Regions from separate parts of the Amycolatopsis sp. SB7-3 genome, predicted to be linked through region 3. Evidence: predicted binding sites of a transcription regulator. Region 3 holds the regulator's gene; each other region holds the start of a gene.

Region 1 (6,102 bases), on a different contig from region 3:
GCTGTCGGCGTCGCCGATCGCGCCGAACAGCACCTGCGGGTCGGCCAGATAACCCCGGCGCTTCAGCAGGCCGTGCAGCTTTCCGAGCTTGCCCTGCATGATCCGCGGCACCCGGCGCATCGAACCGGTGACGTCGAACAGCACCGCGATCGGCGTCGAATCGCTGTGGTCGGCCGAATCCCGGCATTCCCGCACGGCGTTCAGCGGGTCCAGCGCGGCCGCGACCTTCCATTCCTTGGCGGGCTTGGAACGAAGATCGGCGGTGTAGCCGAAATCGTCCTCACCCTTGGCCGCGCGGAAGGTCTTCGCGGCGGCGTAGGCGTTGTCGTCCCAGTGTCCGTGTCCCATGGTCAGGCTCCTGTCTCGGGGATGATGAACGGTCGGAAGGTGCGAGGGCCGTACAGGTCGGCGAGCAGTTCGTCGTACTCGTCGAGCAGATCGGCGGCCTCGGGTCGTTGTGCCGGGATCTCCTGGAGACACCACTTGGCGAATTCGCGCTGGCGGGTTTCGCCCGGTGCCAGCAGGTCCAGCATCATGCGGTGGAGCATGTGGACGTCGGTGGCCGAGGTCATCGGCTGTCCTTTGTGGACTTCCGGTGGATAGCGGACGGATTTGTCCGCCGCCAGCGGGAGCGCACCGTCTTCGACGGCGAACGACCAGCCGGCCACGACGATGCCGTGCTGTCCGGGATGGACGAGCACGTTGTCCGCGGTGAGATGGCCGTGGACCACACCCGCCCGGTGCGCGCCGGCCACGGCGCGCAGGAGACGACGGTGCATCCAGGCGTAGTCGCGGCCGTCGAGCCCGCCGGGGAAGGCCTTCCCGATGTCGGCGAGGGTGAGGAAGCCGTCGACGAGCGGATCGAGAACGCTGAACGCGCGATCGCCCCTCGCGACCGGCCCCGACGTGTCGAGCAGCCGCGGGTAGTAGGGGCGGAGCCATCGATGCCGTTCGGTGAAGCCGTCCAGCGCGCGCAACGCGTCCCATTCGGCGTGGATCAACGGGTTGAGCGCCGGATCGCGGACGAGTTTGACCAGATGCGGGCCGGTGGTCCGGTAGGTCGTGGCGACACTGCCCACCGCGTGCGGCGCGACGAGGGTGTAGGCCGACGTCGCCGTGGTGACCGTCTGCCGCCGGGTCCGCTTCCACTCGTCGTGGAGGCGGTTGAGCGTGGCGGCCGCGCGGTGGGCCCGCGCGTCGCCGGGGTTGCGGTCGGGGTGGAGCACGGCCGCCAGTTCGCGGTAGCGATGGCGGGCGAACAGCGCGGCCGGGCCGGCCGCGTCCTCGACCGCCTTCATGGCGTCTTCCCTGGTGAGCATAGTTTGAGTCTAGACGACTCTTACTCCGGCTGGCAAGGGGTGGGTACAAATCCCGTGCAGCTCCGTCGCTTCGGTGAATAGCCTGGAACGGCCGAGAAGAAGGGACTTCCTTGTCAGGTGAACCGGGGACTTCCAGGTTTCTCTTGCAGATGCTGCTGGGCGGGATCCCGCTCGTTTTCCTGTTGTGGGTGGCCGGGGGAGCCCTCGGTGACCGCGTGCGTGAACTGAACACCGGAGAGGACGTCACGGTCACCGCCGTCTCCGGATGTGTCGAGGACGGGCCGCCGATGAGCGGCCGGTTTCCCTACTGCGAGGCCGGGTGGCGGTTCGACGACGGGCGCACCGGACAGGGGAGGATCAACGGCGAGAGGGTCGCGGAAGGCGACAGGATCTTCGCCGGTGACGGATTCGCTTACCCGTCAAGGTCGAATCGGGTCTTGAGCCTGGTGATGGTCGCGTTGTGCGGCCTGGTCCTGCTGGGCATGCTGATCGGACTCGGTGTCCTGTACCGGAAGACCCGGACCTGGCGGCGTCGCGGGAAGTGACGCCGCCGTCCGTGCTCAGCTCCGGGTGGCCTCGATCTGCCGTTCGTCCTCGGTCGAACAGCTCGTCACCGGATCGTTCGGACCGCTGCCGCAGGTCCAGGCCCCGACCACGACCGGGCCCGGCCCCTGCGGTGACGTCGCTTCGGCGGGTGTCAGCTTGGCGAAGTAGTCCTTGAGCACCTGCGTCGCTTCGGCACAGTCGGTCTTCCCCCGGACGACGACCTTGTTCTTCGCGCCTTGGTATCCGGCGACTTCTCCGCACGGCGATCCGGCGAGGGCCTGGTCGGCGGCGGGTGCGGGGGAGGACGGGGGCGGCGCGGCCGCGGGCGCGGGATCGGCGCCGCAACCGCTCAGCAGGACGACGGCGAACGCGGCGGGAAGCACGGCGAGGCTCTTCATGGGCCCTTCTTCTCGGGGATGGTTCATTCGACGGGGACGACGGCGGCGAACACGTTCTGCTCGCCCTTGCTGCAACTCGTGCCGCCCTGGGCGGCGGGAGCGCCGGAGACGCACAGCCAGCCGTCCACGGTCTCGCTGACCGGCTCGTCCGAGCCCGCGGACTGACGGCCGGCGATCCTCTTGTGGAACGCGTCGACGATCCCGGTCGCCTCCGCACAGGAGACGCCGGGTCCGTTGAGCACCTGCAAGGTCAGCCCGCTCGCCGCGGTCACCGTCCCGCAGGAACCCTGTACCGGTTCAGCGGGTTTCGGTTTGGGGGCGGGAGTCGGGGCGGCGGACGGACTCGGCGCGGTTGGGGACGGGATCGGCGGCACCGAAACGCTGGACGCGCTCGTGGGGATCGCGGGCGATGAGACCGGCGTCGAAGTGACAGGCGGTGGCGGGGATTCGCCCGAACAGGCGGCGAGCGTTCCGGCGACGGCGCAGACCGCGAACAGGCGCCGCCACGTTCCCGTGGTCGTCGAGACGGGCAAGGCGATCCTTTCGTCGGCCGGTCGTGGCCGGCCCATTCTGACCCGGCCGGGCCCGATGTCGTGGCATTGAGCCACGTTCGGTTCGCGGGAGGCTATCGCGGCCCCGTCGCCGCGATACGCGAGGACCGGACAATCACTGTCCACTGTGGACAATTAATATGCCGTTCACGGCGCGGCAACACCCTGCTGTCGTCGCGAACCGATCGGACGAATCCGGCGCCGAGCCGTTAACGCGCGGCCCCGTTCTGCCGAAAAGACAAGTAGCGCTCCGGCGTGTCCCAGTCCCCGTCACCGAAACCGTGAGAGCGATGAAGACCGACGAACAGACCGACCCCGCGTCACCCCAGGCCACCGCACCGGCGAGCACGGAGCTTCCCCCGACGGCCCCGTGCACCGTCGTCTGGTGTGGCGGCCGCCCGTACGTCCTGGAGAACTCGGCGGGCCACCATCGCTGGATGGGCACCGACCACCGGGGCAGGCCCGTGGCGCTGACCAGCGCGGACCTGCAACGCCGCGGCTGGACGCACACCCGGGCCAGCTGACGCGGGAGGACCTGCCGCCGCTGGCTAGGCTGAGCGGGTGAGTACGCCCCCCGAACCGAGCGTGACCAGCGAAGAGCCTTCCCTGCTGCGGCAGGCCCTGAATGTCCCCAACATGCTTTCGATCCTCCGGCTCGCCGGGGTGCCGGTCTTCCTGTGGCTGCTCCTCGGCCCTAAGGAGGACGGCTGGGCGCTCGCGCTGCTCGTGTTCAGCGCGCTCACCGACTGGCTCGACGGCAAACTCGCCCGCTGGCTCAACCAGATGTCGCGGCTCGGCCAGCTGCTCGACCCCGCGGCCGACCGGCTCTACATCCTCGCGACCCTCATCGCCTTCCTGATCCGCGACATCATCCCGTGGTGGCTGGTGGTCCCGCTGGTCGTCCGGGAGGCCGTCCTCGGCGTCTGCGTCCTGCTGCTGCGGCGCCGGGGGTTCGCCCCGCCGGAGGTCACCTACATCGGCAAGGGCGCCACCTTCGTGCTGATGTACGCCTTCCCGTTCCTGCTGCTCACCCAGGGCGGCTCCGACATCGCCGCGATCGCCCGGCCGATCGGCTACGCCTTCACGGCATGGGGTGCGGTCCTGTACGTCTATTCAGGCGTGCTGTACGTCGTCCAGACCGTACGGGCGCTGCGCCCGGCCGCTCCCGGCGTGTCGCGGGAGGCGCCGGGCGCGTGACCCGGCGGGATGGGAAACTGCGCGCGTCGGTTTCGAGTGAGGGCATCAGAAAGGGGAGCGGCGTTGTCCACTCCAGAAGAACTGCGGTACACCGAGGAGCACGAGTGGGTCTCCGTGCGCGACGGCGGGCTCGTGCGCGTGGGCATCACGGAGTACGCCCAGGACCAGCTCGGTGACGTGGTGTTCGTCGAACTGCCCGAGGTCGGCAAGCAGGTCGGCTCGGGCGACGCGTTCGGCGAGGTCGAGTCGACCAAGAGCGTCTCGGAGCTGTTCGCCCCGCTCGACGGCGAGGTGGTCGCGGTCAACGACGCGGTGACCGAATCGCCCGAGCTGATCAACAGCGACCCGTACGGCGAAGGCTGGCTGATCGAGCTCCGTCTCGACGACGCGAGCTCGGTGGAATCCCTGCTGGAGGCCGAGGCGTACCAGGCGCTGATCAAGGAATAGCCGCAGGCCGTGGCCCTTCGGGAAGAGTAGGGGGAGCCGCGGGCCGGAGATTCGATCAGGCACGGTACGTTTGACCTCCACACGTTCTTGAGTAGTGGCAACACACATGCGTTAGGAGAGCTCAGGTGAGCACGAACGACGGGCCCGGCGTTCCCCCGGAGCAGTCTCCGGAGCGGACTTCTGTCTTCCGGGCCGACTTCCTGGCCGACGTCGAAGGCACTGAGGCTCCTCCGGCTGCCGAGGCCCCCGTCCAGGGTGTGGACGCGCTGCCCGCGGGTTCCGCGCTGCTGGTCGTCAAGCGGGGCCCGAACGCGGGGTCGCGCTTCCTGCTGGACCGCGACACCACCAGTGCGGGACGGCACCCGGACAGCGACATCTTCCTCGACGACGTCACGGTCTCCCGGCGGCACGCCGAGTTCCGGCGTGAGGGCGGCGAGTTCGTCGTCATCGACGTCGGCAGCCTCAACGGCACCTACGTCAACCGCGAGCCGGTCGACCAGGCCGTCCTCGCCGGTGGCGACGAGGTGCAGATCGGCAAGTTCCGCCTGGTCTTCCTGACCGGCCCGGGTTCCGGGGGCCAGGGGGCACGGTGACGGCGGCCGGGCGGCCTGATCGGGATGCTTCGCAGCGCGATGGGTTGAGCATCGGGGCCGTGCTGGCACAGCTGCGCGGCGACTTCCCCGATGTCACCATCTCCAAGATCCGGTTCCTCGAGGCGGAGGGGCTGGTCCAGCCGGGCCGGACCCCGTCGGGGTACCGGCAGTTCGCTCCGGCGGACGTGGAGCGGTTGCGGTTCGTCCTGTCCGCCCAGCGGGATCACTACCTGCCGCTGAAGGTCATCAAGGAACAGCTGGACGCGGCGGATCGGGGCGCCGCGCCGGAAGCGGCGATGCCGAGGCTGCCGCGGAAACTCGTTTCACTCGACGCCCCCGGGGAGAACGGCGGACTGCCGTCCCCCGGGGACTTCGAGACCGATCGCGAGATCAGGCTGACCGAGGAAGATCTGCTCCGCCAGGCCGGCATCGACGCCGCCACCCTGGCTGAGCTGCGGCAATACGGTCTCGTGCGCCCAGGTGCGGCGGGGTTCTTCGACCCCGACGCGGTCCTCGTGGCGAAGACCGTGAAAGCGATGACCGAATTCGGTATAGAGCCGAGACATCTGCGTGCCTTCCGGGCCGCGGCCGACCGCGAGGTCGGCCTGCTGGAGCAGATCGTGACCCCGGTGTATCGGCATCGTGACGAGGACGCCCAGGCGAGGGGCGACGAAGTCGTCCGGGAGCTCGCCGCCTTGACCGTGGCGTTGCACACGCTCTTGGTGAAGGCCGGAATACGGGCTGTCACGGGCGGTTGAACGGTTCCAGGTGACCGGGAGCCGTTGTGCGGCCACTTGTCAATGCCTGAATGTTCGGCATCCAATGCCGTACCGTGAGAGTCGGGTTTGCCACGGGCGAACCGAGAATGTCGGAGACAGCGAGCACAGCGCTCGGAAGACGGGTAGCGTCGGGACTACCGTCGCTTGGTCGTCGAGACAAGCGTTGCAGCCCGTGCGCACGAGAGGGAGGCGAAGCCCGATGAGCGAGATGCGCGTCGTCGGCGTGCGGGTGGAGCTACCCGCGAATCAGCCGATCTTGTTGCTGCGGGAAA
Region 2 (6,102 bases), 860 kb from region 3:
GCAGGAAGGCGCCGGCGTTGTAGAGCACGCGGCCCGCGACCTTGCGGGCCAGCAAGGTCCCGATCCCCGCCGCGAGATGCGCGGCGAGCACGACTTCGAAGGGAGCGACGAAGAAACCGATCACCAGCGGGATCTCGGTGAACGAGATCGTCCACGAGATGCCGCTGCGGACGTCGACGTTGATGCCGAGCTGTTCGGCGAGCAGGAACGCGAGGGCGAGGATCGGCCCGATCCACAGCAGATCGTCCGAGGCCTCGAAGTCCAGCCAGAGGCTGACCGCGGCCGCGGCGGCGATGCCCATGGTGAGTACCGCGAAGGTGTAGACGCGGAACCGTCGCTCGTCGGTACGAGCCTCCGTAACGGCGCCTCCCTTGCCCGCTGCCGCCTGTGCGGCGCTCCCGGGCCTGCCGTTCGTGTCCGGCATCCGACCTTCCTTCCCGGCTGCCCAACCGGTCTTGTCCTACCGCGACCTCGGGGACGAGGGCAATACAGTACCCCGGAGGGCGTACCCAAGTCCCATTCGAGACAGTATGAGATCACCCCAGGGTTAACAATGGGCGCGTCGCGCTGACCTGCGTGGACCAAGGGGTGAAATGGGAGCGTTATTCGCGTTCCTTCCGACTACCGGAAGTCACCTGGCGCCACGCTCCGGCCAATCTCGTGAAGTTCCCGGCGGACCCGTCAGTAGGGGCTTGAATAGCCCTATGAATAGCCACGCCATCGCCGCCGGGCACGCCGAGCGGCTCGCCACCGTGGACGCCCTGCTCCCCGAAATGCCTGCACTGGAGCCTGTCGAGGGCTCCGTGTCACTCTCCGCGACGGCCGGCGACTCGGCCGCCGCCGGATTGTCGGTACGGACCGAGGCGGGTCCCGATTCCGTTGACTCTCCGTGGCGGGCCCTCGTCGAGCATCGCCTCGAAGCGCGCCTCACCGGCCCCCGCCCGGAAGCCGCTCTCGACGCATTACTCACCCGATGGGATGAACATCTGAAGACCGTGGCTCCACCTGGGGATGTCGAGACGGCGGCGACCGTCGTGCGGCCCAGCCGGGACTCCCCCGGCTCGGCCGAATTGCTGCGCCGCGGCTTCGCGCCGGTGCTGGTGATCGCGGTCCGCCCGGCCGACCGGCTCGCCGTGACCGGACCGCCCGCCACTCCCGGCGTGCACATCCGGCCCGCCGAAGCGGATGATCTCGAAACCGCCGTCGCACTCGAACTGGAATTGCAGCGTTATGACGCGCAGTTCGGTTCTGTCACTTTGCGCGAGGGCGCGGAGGAAACGATCACGGCGGATCTGTCGAAACAGTTGGGCCGCGAAAATCCGACGTTGTGGATCGCCGAGCTGTACGGCCGTCCGCTGGGCATGGTGCGGGTGCAGTTCCCCGGCGACACGGCGTGGATCCGCGGCCGGGTCGCGGCCGAGAAGGTCGGCTACCTGTCGTCGCTGGCGGTGGCCGAGCAGGCACGGTCGAGCGGGGTGGGGACGGCGCTCGCCGCGCACGCGCACCAGGTCTTCGACGAATGCGGCACCGACGCCGTGCTGCTGCACCACGCGCTGGCCAACCCGCGCTCGACGCCGTTCTGGTACGCGCAGGGCTATCGGCCGCTCTGGACGTACTGGCAGCGGCGACCCGCGGTGCCTTGATCCGGATAGGCTCGTTTTCGTGAAGAGGGACGATGACGCGGCCCCGGTGGCGCCGACCGGGGTCGACACCGAAAAGCCGTCCGCGGCGAGGATCTACGACTGGTTCCTCGGCGGGACCCACAACTGGGCGGTCGATCGCGAGTTCGCCCGCGCGTTGGAAAAGCAGTGGCGCTGGGTCAAACCGGGCGCGCGGCACAACCGCGAGTTCATGAACCGAGTCGTGCGCGCGGCGCTGGACGCGGGGATCCGGCAGTTCATCGATCTGGGCTCCGGTGTCCCGACAGCCGGGAACGTGCACGAGATCGTGCAGGAAGAGCTGGAGCCGGGCGACACGGCGAAGGTCGTGTACGTCGACTACGAGCCGGTGGCGGTGGCGCACGCGGAGCTGATCCTCGAACGTCACGAGGCGACCGACTGGGCGGGGATCGTCCAGGCGGACATGCGGCGGCCGAAGGACGTCCTGCGGCATCCGGAGACGCTGCGGCTGATCGATTTCGACCAGCCGGTGTGCCTGATGATGATGGCCGTCCTGCATTTCGCCGGACAGCACGACGATCCGCCCGCGCTGGTCGCGACGTACCGGAACGCGCTCGCGCCGGGCAGCTGGCTGGGGCTTTCGCACATGAGCTTCGGCGGCCAGACCGGCGAGGACGCCGACGGGCTGCACTGGATGGTCGAGCAGTACCGGAAGACGAGCAACCCGGTGTGGATGCGGGACCGCGAAGAGATCGAGCCGCTCTTCGGGGACTGGCCGCTGCTGGAGCCCGGCCTCGTCCATCTGCCCGACTGGCGACCCGTACGGGAGCTACGGCGGGACGAGGAAGGCGCCCGGCCGTTCGCCTGGTGCGGGGTCTCGGTGCACCCCTGACCTCGGACCTCTCGCCGGTTCGCGTCGCGTTTAGGGGGCTAAAGGCGACGCGGACCAGGCAGAGGTCGGATGAATGAGTGATCGCTGACGGCGAACGTGGAAAGGAAACAAACGGGTCGATCGGAGAGTTGAGCTAGGCAGACTCAACTAACCGAGGAGTGCACAGATGACCGACAACCGCCTCCTGCCCGTCCTCCCGCTCGATGACGACGTCGTGCTGCCGGGCATGATCGTCCCGCTCGACCTCGCCGACACGGAGACGCGCGCCGCGGTGGAGTCCGCCCAGGCCAACACGCCTGCCCAGGCTTCCTTCCCGGGGATCCGGTCCAGCGCCGCCACCAAGGCCGAGGTGCTGATCGTCCCCCGCGTCCACGGCGAATACGCCGAACTCGGCACTATCGCGACAGTCGAGCGCATCGGGCGCGTGCCCGGCGGCAAGACCGCGGTGCTGTTGCGCGGCACCCGCCGCGCCGTCGTCGGCCGCATCGCCGACGGCCCCGGCGCCGCCCGCTGGGTCCACGCCGAGGTCGCCACCGAGACCACCGACGACAACTCCGCGAAGCTCGCGTCCGAGTACAAGAGCGTCGTCCTCGCGATCCTCCAGCAGCGTGGCGGCTGGCAGATGATCGACGCGGTCCAGGAGGTCGAGGACCCGTCCGCGGTCGCCGACCTGGCGGGCAACTCGTCGTACCTCAAGACCGAGCAGAAACTCGAACTGCTCTCCGCCCTCGACGTCTCGGCGCGGCTCGAGAAGGCCCTCGAATGGAGCCGCGAGCAGCTGGCCGAGCTCGAGGTCACCGACACCATCCGCAAGGACGTCCAGGAGGGCATGGAGAAGCAGCAGAAGGAGTTCCTGCTGCGCCGTCAGCTCGAAGCGATCCGCAAGGAGCTGGGCGAGCTCGACGGCACGGCCAACGACGACGACTACCGCGCCCGCGTCGAAGCCGCCGAGCTGCCGGACGCGGTCAAGAAGGCCGCACTGTCCGAAGTGGACAAACTGGAGCGCACCTCCGACCAGTCCCCCGAGGGCGGCTGGATCCGCACCTGGCTGGACACGGTCCTCGAACTGCCGTGGAACGAGCGCACCACCGACGTCCACGACATCGCCGCGGCGCGGGACATCCTCGACGCCGATCACGCCGGCCTCGACGACGTGAAGGAACGCATCATCGAGTACCTGGCCGTGCGCAAGCGCCGTGCGGAGTCGGGCCTCGGCCCGGTCGGCGGACGGCGTTCGGGCGCGGTGCTCGCGCTCGCCGGCCCTCCCGGGGTCGGCAAGACCTCGCTTGGCGAGTCCGTGGCGAAGGCGATGGGCCGCAAGTTCGTCCGCGTCGCGCTCGGTGGCATCCGTGACGAGGCGGAGATCCGCGGCCACCGCCGCACCTACGTCGGCGCGCTGCCCGGCCGGATCGTCCGCGCCATCAAGGAAGCGGGTTCGATGAACCCGGTCGTGCTGCTCGACGAGATCGACAAGGTCGGCGCCGACTACCGCGGCGACCCGACGGCGGCGTTGCTGGAGGTGCTGGACCCGGAGCAGAACCACACGTTCCGCGACCACTACCTCGAGGTCGAACTGGACCTGTCCGACGTCGTGTTCCTGGCGACGGCGAACGCGCTCGAGACCATCCCCGGCCCGCTGCTGGACCGGATGGAGCTGGTCACCCTCGACGGCTACACCGAGCACGAGAAGGTCACCATCGCCCGCGACCACCTGCTCCCCCGTGAGCTGGAGCGCGCCGGTCTCGGCAAGGACGACGTCACGCTGACCGACGGCGCGTTCAGCCGCATCGCCGCCGAGTACACGCGGGAGGCCGGGGTGCGCAACGCGAACCGGACCATCGCGAAGGTGCTGCGCAAGGTGGCGACCAAGGTCGCGCTGGACGAGGTCGCGCTGCCGCTGACGATCGACGCCGACGGGCTGGAGACCTACCTCGGCCGTCCGCGGCACCTGCCGGAGTCCTCGCTGCCCGCGTCGACCCAGCGCACGTCGACCCCTGGTGTGGCCACCGGGCTGGCGGTGACCGGAGCCGGCGGTGACGTCCTCTACATCGAGGCGTCGCTGGCGGATCCGGAGTCCGGCTCCACCGGGCTTCAGCTGACTGGCCAGCTGGGCGAAGTGATGAAGGAGTCGGTGCAGATCGCGTTGTCGTACCTGCGTTCGCGCGGCGCCGAGCTGGAACTCCCGGTGGGCGACCTGAAAGACCGCGGCATCCACGTGCACGTCCCCGCGGGCGCGGTGCCCAAGGACGGGCCGAGCGCCGGCATCACGATGACGACCGCGCTGGCGTCCCTGCTTTCGGGCCGCGTAGTGAAGTCGGACGTCGCGATGACCGGCGAGGTGTCGCTGACCGGGCGCGTGCTGCCGATCGGCGGGGTCAAGCAGAAGCTGCTGGCCGCGCACCGGGCCGGGATGAAGACGGTGATCATCCCGCAGCGCAACGAGCCCGATCTGGACGACGTCCCGGCCGAAGTGCTGGCCCAGCTGGACGTCCACGCCGTGGCGAACGTCCGCGACGTGCTGGACATCGCGCTGGCCCCGGCGACGGCTCCGGTCGCCCAAGCGGCATAACGGCGCGAGGCCAAAGCCCCGGATCCCCTCGTGGGTCCGGGGCTTTCGGCTTGCCGAAATCCGGACGAACCCGGACATTGACTCGCCTTAAACTCCCTATCACGTTTTGATAACGTACATTGCGTGCCACCCAGCCGGGGTGCGTGATCCTTGAGAGGGCAAGGTCATGAGTCAAGGAATTCTTTCCCCGTTGCGGCCGAGGCGCAGGTGCGTTTCGGCCGGTCAGATCGTCTGTCTGAGCATTCTCACCGGATTCACCGCGGCGCTGACCTTCGCCGGCACCAGCGCCACTGTCGCCGCGGGGATCGCCATCACCCTGTTCGGCGCCGTTCTCCGTCACCCCGCGCCCGCCAAGGCACCCCGATGAACACGGAAACGGAGTTCATGGCGCGGCTGCGCGAACTCCGCGACCGAAGCGGCCTCAGCATCCGCGCACTGGCCGCCGCGACCGGCTGGTCCCGCAGCACCTTGGCCGACCTGTTGGCCCGGAACACCTTGCCGGGCAACGAAAACCAGATGCGAGTCCTGTTGCACGCCCTGCTCCGGACGGTCCCCGACGAGCGCGGGGTCGACGAGTATCTCGCCGACTGGCGTCACCTGATCGGACGTCGCCACCACCGCAATGGCGGATGCGCACCGCTCGACCGGATACTCGTCGCACTGGAAATCGCGGCACAGCGCGGCGGCTCCGAAGCACCGGGCCTCCGCAAAGCGAAAGAAATAGTGCTGCACGAAGGTTCCCTACGAAAGTTCCCTCCTCGCGGTGAATACGCCGCGAATTCACCTGGATGTCCCGTTCCGCCCGTACTCTCCGACCCGCTCCATCCCGCACCACCACATCAGCGGATGTCTCGGAGGCACGAGTGAAGCGACGGAATTTCCTGCGCGCGGCCGTGGTCGGCGCCGGTGTCACGGCGTTCGGAAACAGGCTCTCGGGAGCGGCTCTCGCCGCGCCCGCTCAGAACGGACCCAGCCCGTACGGCGCGCTCCAGGCCGCCGACGCGAACGGGATCCAGTTGCCG
Region 3 (6,102 bases):
ACCAGGCGGAGACGCTGGTCTACCAGACCGAGAAGTTCGTCAAGGACAACGAGGACAAGCTGCCCGACGAGCTCAAGGGCAAGGTGAAGTCCGCGATCGACGAGGCCAACGAGGCGCTCAAGGGCACCGACTCGGCGAAGATCCGCGAGTCCATCGAGAAGCTGAACACCGCTTCGCAGGAGTTGGGCACCGCGCTCTACGCCAACGCCACCCCGGGTGCCGAGGGTGCCGCCGGTGAAGGCGCCGCCGGTGCGGCGGGCGCGGGTACCGGTTCGCAGGCCAAGGCGGACGACGTCGTCGACGCCGAGATCGTCGAAGAGGACGAGAAGGACAAGAAGTGACGGGACGCTACGACGAAACCGAGGGCCGGGGCCCGGAGGAACCGGTGGTCGTGCGGGACCGTAGGCGGATCGACCCGCTGACCGGTGAGGTCCGCCCGGCTGCCCCGGCCGCCGAACCCCAGGACGGCCCGAAGCACGCCGCTCCGAGTGAAGACACCGCATCGACCGAGCCGGAGCCCGCGACCCACGCGGGCCCCGGCCTCGGGGAGTCCATTGTGGACGACTCGGTGTCGGTGGCCACGGGACTGGAGAAGGAGCTGGCGGAACGCACCGCCGACCTTCAGCGTCTCCAGGCCGAGTACGCGAACTACCGCAAGCGCGTGGACCGCGACCGCGAGCAGGTCGTCGTCGGCGCGAAGGCGTCGGTCGTCGGAGACCTGCTTCCGCTGCTCGACGATCTCGAGCGCGCGGAGCAGCACGGCGATCTGACCGGTGCCTTCAAGGCGGTCGGCGAGAAGCTGGTCGGCAGCCTGCAGCGGTCGGGCCTCGAAGCGTTCGGCACCGAAGGCGAGCCCTTCGACCCGAGCGTGCACGAGGCCGTGCAGCACAGCACGTCCCCGGACGTCACCGGGCCGACGGTCACCATGGTCATGCGCCGCGGTTACCGCTTCGGCGAGCGCGTGCTGCGTCCGGCGATGGTCGGGGTCACCGACCACGAGCCGGGTGGCGCCCCGGTGGACCCGCCGGTGGGCGGCGAGCTGCCGCTCGAGGGCGAACTTTTCGATGAGAACAACCGCTGATCGGCGATACGGCGTGAAAGGAGGAGACGTTCGGTGAGTGCACGGGAATGGATCGGTAAGGACTTCTACCGTGAACTGGGCGTCTCCTCCGACGCCACCGCGGACGAGATCAAGAAGGCCTATCGCAAGCTGGCCAAGGAGAACCACCCCGACGCCAACGCGGGCAACGCGGAGGCGGAGAAGAAGTTCAAGGCGGTCTCCGAGGCGTACGGCGTGCTGTCCGACACGGCCAAGCGCAAGGAGTACGACGAGGCTCGCCGCCTCTTCGGCTCCGGCGGTCCCGGTGGCTTCGGCTTCCCGGGTGGCGGTGCCGGCGGCGGCGGTTTCGACGTCGGCGACATCTTCGGCCAGGCGGGTCAGCAGCAGGGCGGCTTCGGCGGTCTCGGCGACATCCTCGGCGGGCTGTTCGGCCGCCGCGGCGCCGCGGCCGGTGCCACGGCGAACCGGCCGCAACGCGGATCGGACGTCGAGACCGACGTCCGGATCGACTTCACCGAGGCGGTCAAGGGCGCGACCCTGCCGCTGCGGCTGTCGAGCCCGGCGACCTGTTCCACCTGCGGTGGCAACGGCGCGAAACCGGGGACCTCCCCGAGGACGTGCGCGACCTGTCAGGGCAGCGGGCTGGTCAGCCGCAGCCAGGGCGCGTTCGCGTTCTCCGAGCCGTGCCGCGACTGCCGCGGCCGCGGTCAGATCATCGACGACCCGTGCCCGGAATGCGCGGGCGAGGGCATCAGCACCCGCACTCGCACGCTGACCGTGCGGATCCCGCCGGGCGTCGCCGACGACCAGCGGATCCGGCTGGCGGGCCAGGGCGAACCGGGCCGCGGCGGCGCGCAGCCGGGCGACCTGTACGTCCGCGTGCACGTCGCTCCGCACACGTTGTTCGGGCGCAAGGACCTCGACCTGACGATCACCGTGCCGGTGTCCTTCACGGAGCTGGCCCTCGGCGGCACGATCACCGTGCCGACGCTCGAGGGCAAGGTCTCGCTGAAGGTGCCGCAGGGTACGGCGAGCGGTCGCGTGCTTCGTGTGCGCGGCAAGGGAATCGCGAAGCGTGACGGCTCGCAGGGCGATCTGCTGGTCACCCTGCAGGCGGCCATCCCGGCCAAATTGGACGACAAGGCCCGTGAAGCGCTGGAGGCGTACGCGGAAGCCATGGCCGACCACGACCCGCGACCGGAGATCACCGAACTTCTCGAAGGCAGGTGAGCAAGATGTTCGGCGGGCTGCCGCACGGTGCGGACGAGGACACCCCGGTGTTCGTCATTTCGGTGGCGGCACAGCTTTCCGGCCTGCACGCGCAGACCCTGCGGTCCTACGACCGCCAGGGTCTCGTGTCGCCGGGCCGGACCTCCGGCGGTGGACGGCGTTACTCGATGCGGGACATCGCGTTGCTGCGCGAAGTGCAGCGACTGTCCCAAGAGGACGGTGTCAATCTCGCGGGCATCAAGCGGATCATCGAGCTGGAGAACCAGGTCGACGCGCTCCGCTCGCGTATCGCCGAACTGACCGAGGAGCTCACGGCGGCGTACCTCACCGCCGAACAGACGGCCGCGGCCGTGCACGCCTCCTACCGCAAGGATCTCGTTCCCCTGCGGCAGCAGACGGCCCTCGTGGTCTGGAAGCCCAAAAAACGCAATTAGTCCTCTAAATGCCGCGGGTCCCCAGCCCTCGTGAGTACGTGAAGGCCCCCTTCACCGCGCTAGACGCAGTGAAGGGGGCCTTCACGTACTTCACGCATTCAGAGGACTAAATGCGTCATTGGCCGGGGACCAGGGTCCGGATCTGCTGGACCTCGCCGGTGCGCGAGTCCTGGATCCGCTGGGCCAGCGCCTTCGACTCGGGGTTCTTCCCGTCCTTCAGCTCGGTCCTCGCCAGCGCGACCCCGTTGTGCTGGTGCGCCACGAAGATGTCGGCGAAGTCGAGGGTGAACTCCGGACCATCCTTTTTGGACAGTGCGTCGAGCAGGCCCTTGTCGGTGAGCCCGTCGCCACCGTGATGATGGTGCGCCTTCGGGTCCATGGAACCCGTCTCGGGTTTGCCCCAGGCCTTCAGCCAGTTCCGCATGTCGGTGCTCTCGGTCTGCTGCGTCGCCTCGATCGCGGCCGCGAGATCCTTGAGCTCCTGCTTCTGCCCCTGCTTGGCCTTGACCAGCTTGACGATCTCCACGCCCTGGTTGTTGTGGGCGATCATCATCTGCAGGAACATCACGTCGGCGTCGTTGTACTCCGCGGCCGCCCCGGCCGACTGGGGAACCGGGGAGATCGGGGCGCCGGCGTTGGTTGGTGAGCCATCGCCGGCCCCGCAGCCCGCGAGGGCCACGAGACCGGCGACGAGAACGAGGGCCAGCTTCACTGGCACGTCCCCCTTACTGCCGGGTCCACAAGGCGGGGGTGTTCGGCGGTTCCCAGCCTTGGATCGCGGTATGCGCCAGCTGGCAGCGGTAGGTCGCGCCGCCGTAGGTCACCGTGTTGCCGACCGCGTAGGACGTTCCGGCCGCCCAGGTGCCGCCGGTGGGCGGGTTGCTGGTGCTGGTCGGCGGGTTCGACGTCGTGGGCGGGTTGCTGGTGGTCGGCGGGTTGCTGGTGCTGGTGGGCGGGGTGCCACCGCCGATCTGCAGGTCGATGCAGCTGTAGAAGGCCATCGGCGTGTCCGCGATGTTCCAGATGGCGAGCACCTTCTGGCGGCCGCTGAAGCCGGCCAGGCTCACCGTGTGCGACGTCGGGTCCTTCGGCGCGGAGTTGTTCCCGCTGATGTCGGCGATCTTGGTGCCGCCGATGTAGTACTCGTAGTTCGTGGTCCGGTGGTAGGCGGTGAACTTCCAGTTGAAGGTCACGCTGTTGCCGACCGACGCGGCGGGCCACGGCTTCGACTCGTCGTTGAGTTCGGCGAATCCGGGAAGGCCGCCGTTGCAGCTGCGGAGCCCCTTGGGGCCTTCGACGCTCTGCGGTTCGTAGACGATGGCGCCGCAGCCGGAAACCTTGCCTTGGGCGCAGTTCGCCTGGCGGCTGGGCGGGGACAGCACATAGCCGTGGGCGCTGGCCACCTGCGGGATGGCCACGATGGCGATCGGGGCGAGGATCGCACCGGCGGCGGCTGCCACGAGCTTGCGTTTGACGGTCATGCCGGCTCCTGGGGATGGAACGACGGTGTTCCCGTGAGGGGGAGCAATGTGGTCTAGACCATAAATCCGCCGGTGACCGTGGTCAATGATTCACTGACCTACTGCTGCGTCGGGCCCAGGTGGAACAGCCGATCGGCCTAATACGAACGAAGTATCACCTCAGTCCAGGGTGAAGGGGTCGTACTTGATCCGGCCCAGGTCCGTGCCCGCGGCGAGCAGCTTCGCGATGGTCGCCCGGATCATCGACGGCGACCCGGCGACGTACACGTCACGCTCCTTCCAGGCCCCGCGCTGCGTGACCGCCGTGGCCAGCGTGCCGCGGTCACCGCCGGTGACGGCGCCTTCCTCGGTCACCGGTGTCACCGTCAGCCAAGGGCAGGTGACGGTGAGCCCGCGGAGTTCGTCGAGGGCGTAGAGGTCTTCCGGACGGCGCCCGCCGAAGAACAGGTGCACCGGCGGGTTGTTCTTCCAGCGCGACATGTCGTCGAGCAGGGCGAGCAGCGGCGCGACGCCGGTACCGCCGCCGATCATCAGCAGCGGACGGCTTTCCGTGTGACTCACCGAAAGCGCGCCGAGCGACGGGCCGAGGCGCCAGACGTCGCCGAACCGGGTGTGGTGGACGATCGCGCGCGAGACCCAGCCGCCGCGCACGGCGTGCACGTGGAACTCCATCGTCCCGTCGTCGTGCGGCGCGGTGGCCGGCGAGAAGTACCGCCACATCCGCGGCCGTTGCGGGACCTCGACGCTCACATAGCCGCCGGCCCGGTACGGCAGCGGCTGATCGGTGCGCACCTTGACGATGGCGACGTCACGGGACACGACGCGGTGTTCGATGACTGTCGCCTTCCACCACGCCGGCCCGACCTCCTTGCCCGCGGCCTCGCGCATGGTCTTCGAAATGACGCCGTACGCGGTGACCCAGGCGTCCTCCACCTCGGGAGTCCAGTCGTCCTTCAAGAACCTTTTCAACGCGGCGATCAGCGCGACGCCGACGGCGTCGTAATGGCGGCCGAGGACGTCGAACTTCCGGTGGTCCCGGCCGAGCTGGCCGAGGAACGTGGCCAGTTCGTCGGGCCGGTCCACCATCTGCACGACGTAGACGAGAGCGCGCAGCAAACGATTTCGCTGCGTGGCCATGTTGATCGGGAAGAGCGCCCTGGCGTCGGGTGAAACGGAGAAGAGCGCCCCGTAGAAGTATTGGGACAGCTCCTCGGACTTCGTTTCGACGGCGGCGAAACTCTCCCTGATGAGCTTGGCCAGCTGGACGGACTTGTCCGCCGTCGGCGTCTCGATCAAGGGCGGGACGGGAATCGGTGAAGATCTGGACGAACTGGGCGGATGCTCGTACTTCACTGTTTCGGCAGTCATGGGTGAACGATTTTCTCCAGTTGGATCGGGCATATTCTCCAGACCCGATGTCATCGTGCGCGTGTTCCCCCGAGGGTTCTCGACTGTATGCCCGAAAGTCGCGAAAGGATCCACGAATGTTTGTTTCCCGCTCGAACGGAGCAAACGATATACGCGCCGTCAACCCCGTCTGGCACTAAGTAAAGGAATGCGTGATCGGCCGATCGGGTGGGTTTTTCTCCGTGTTCACGAGATCACGTAACGCGGCCGAACACCATTGTGGAATCGAATTTCCTAGTCGATGGTGAAGGGGTCGTACGCGATCTGGTCGAGCGCGCTGCCCGCGACCAGCATCCGGGACACCGTCGCCCGGATCATCGCGGGCGAGCCGGCCACGAGGATCCGGTGTCCCGGCCAGGATCCTTGCTGTGTAACGGCTTCCGCGAGCGTGCCCTGCACGCAGCCGGGGGCTTCTTCGCCGTGTTCGACCACCGGGGTCACGGTGAGCCACGGGTTCGTGGCCGCCAGGGCGCGCAACTCGTCGAGGTCG

What was found. Region 3 encodes HspR, which represses chaperone genes until heat shock. Its sites were predicted from a motif close to ANNTTGAGTNNNNNNNACTCAANNT; they were not measured.
Region 1: AB8M46_RS18380 (adenylate cyclase) is a predicted target of HspR. The motif match lies at 1,320-1,344, and genes of this name have one in related genera.
Region 2: lon (endopeptidase La) is a predicted target of HspR. The motif match lies at 2,637-2,661, and genes of this name have one in related genera.

What each region holds. Positions count from the first base shown of each region.
Region 1 covers NZ_JBFPJQ010000002.1:45,350-51,451, forward strand. Annotated here, with positions in the region: gene AB8M46_RS18375 (hypothetical protein) at 1-348, opposite strand, end outside; gene AB8M46_RS18380 (adenylate cyclase) at 351-1,319, opposite strand; gene AB8M46_RS18385 (hypothetical protein) at 1,469-1,864, shown strand; gene AB8M46_RS18390 (hypothetical protein) at 1,880-2,263, opposite strand; gene AB8M46_RS18395 (hypothetical protein) at 2,287-2,535, opposite strand; gene AB8M46_RS18400 (hypothetical protein) at 2,576-2,866, shown strand; gene AB8M46_RS18405 (hypothetical protein) at 3,105-3,338, shown strand; gene AB8M46_RS18410 (CDP-alcohol phosphatidyltransferase family protein) at 3,376-4,011, shown strand; gene gcvH (glycine cleavage system protein GcvH) at 4,075-4,458, shown strand; gene garA (glycogen accumulation regulator GarA) at 4,584-5,051, shown strand; gene AB8M46_RS18425 (MerR family transcriptional regulator) at 5,048-5,809, shown strand; gene AB8M46_RS18430 (bifunctional nuclease family protein) at 6,030-6,102, shown strand, end outside.
Region 2 covers NZ_JBFPJQ010000001.1:2,988,984-2,995,085, reverse strand. Annotated here, with positions in the region: gene AB8M46_RS14780 (bifunctional diguanylate cyclase/phosphodiesterase) at 1-424, opposite strand, end outside; gene AB8M46_RS14775 (GNAT family N-acetyltransferase) at 705-1,643, shown strand; gene AB8M46_RS14770 (SAM-dependent methyltransferase) at 1,663-2,511, shown strand; gene lon (endopeptidase La) at 2,678-5,080, shown strand; gene AB8M46_RS14760 (hypothetical protein) at 5,247-5,447, shown strand; gene AB8M46_RS14755 (helix-turn-helix domain-containing protein) at 5,444-5,947, shown strand; gene AB8M46_RS14750 (alkaline phosphatase PhoX) at 5,944-6,102, shown strand, end outside.
Region 3 covers NZ_JBFPJQ010000001.1:2,130,377-2,136,478, reverse strand. Annotated here, with positions in the region: gene dnaK (molecular chaperone DnaK) at 1-341, shown strand, start outside; gene grpE (nucleotide exchange factor GrpE) at 338-1,081, shown strand; gene dnaJ (molecular chaperone DnaJ) at 1,115-2,290, shown strand; gene AB8M46_RS10445 (heat shock protein transcriptional repressor HspR) at 2,296-2,724, shown strand; gene AB8M46_RS10440 (DUF305 domain-containing protein) at 2,840-3,442, opposite strand; gene AB8M46_RS10435 (lytic polysaccharide monooxygenase) at 3,450-4,205, opposite strand; gene AB8M46_RS10430 (globin domain-containing protein) at 4,365-5,573, opposite strand; gene AB8M46_RS10425 (globin domain-containing protein) at 5,847-6,102, opposite strand, start outside.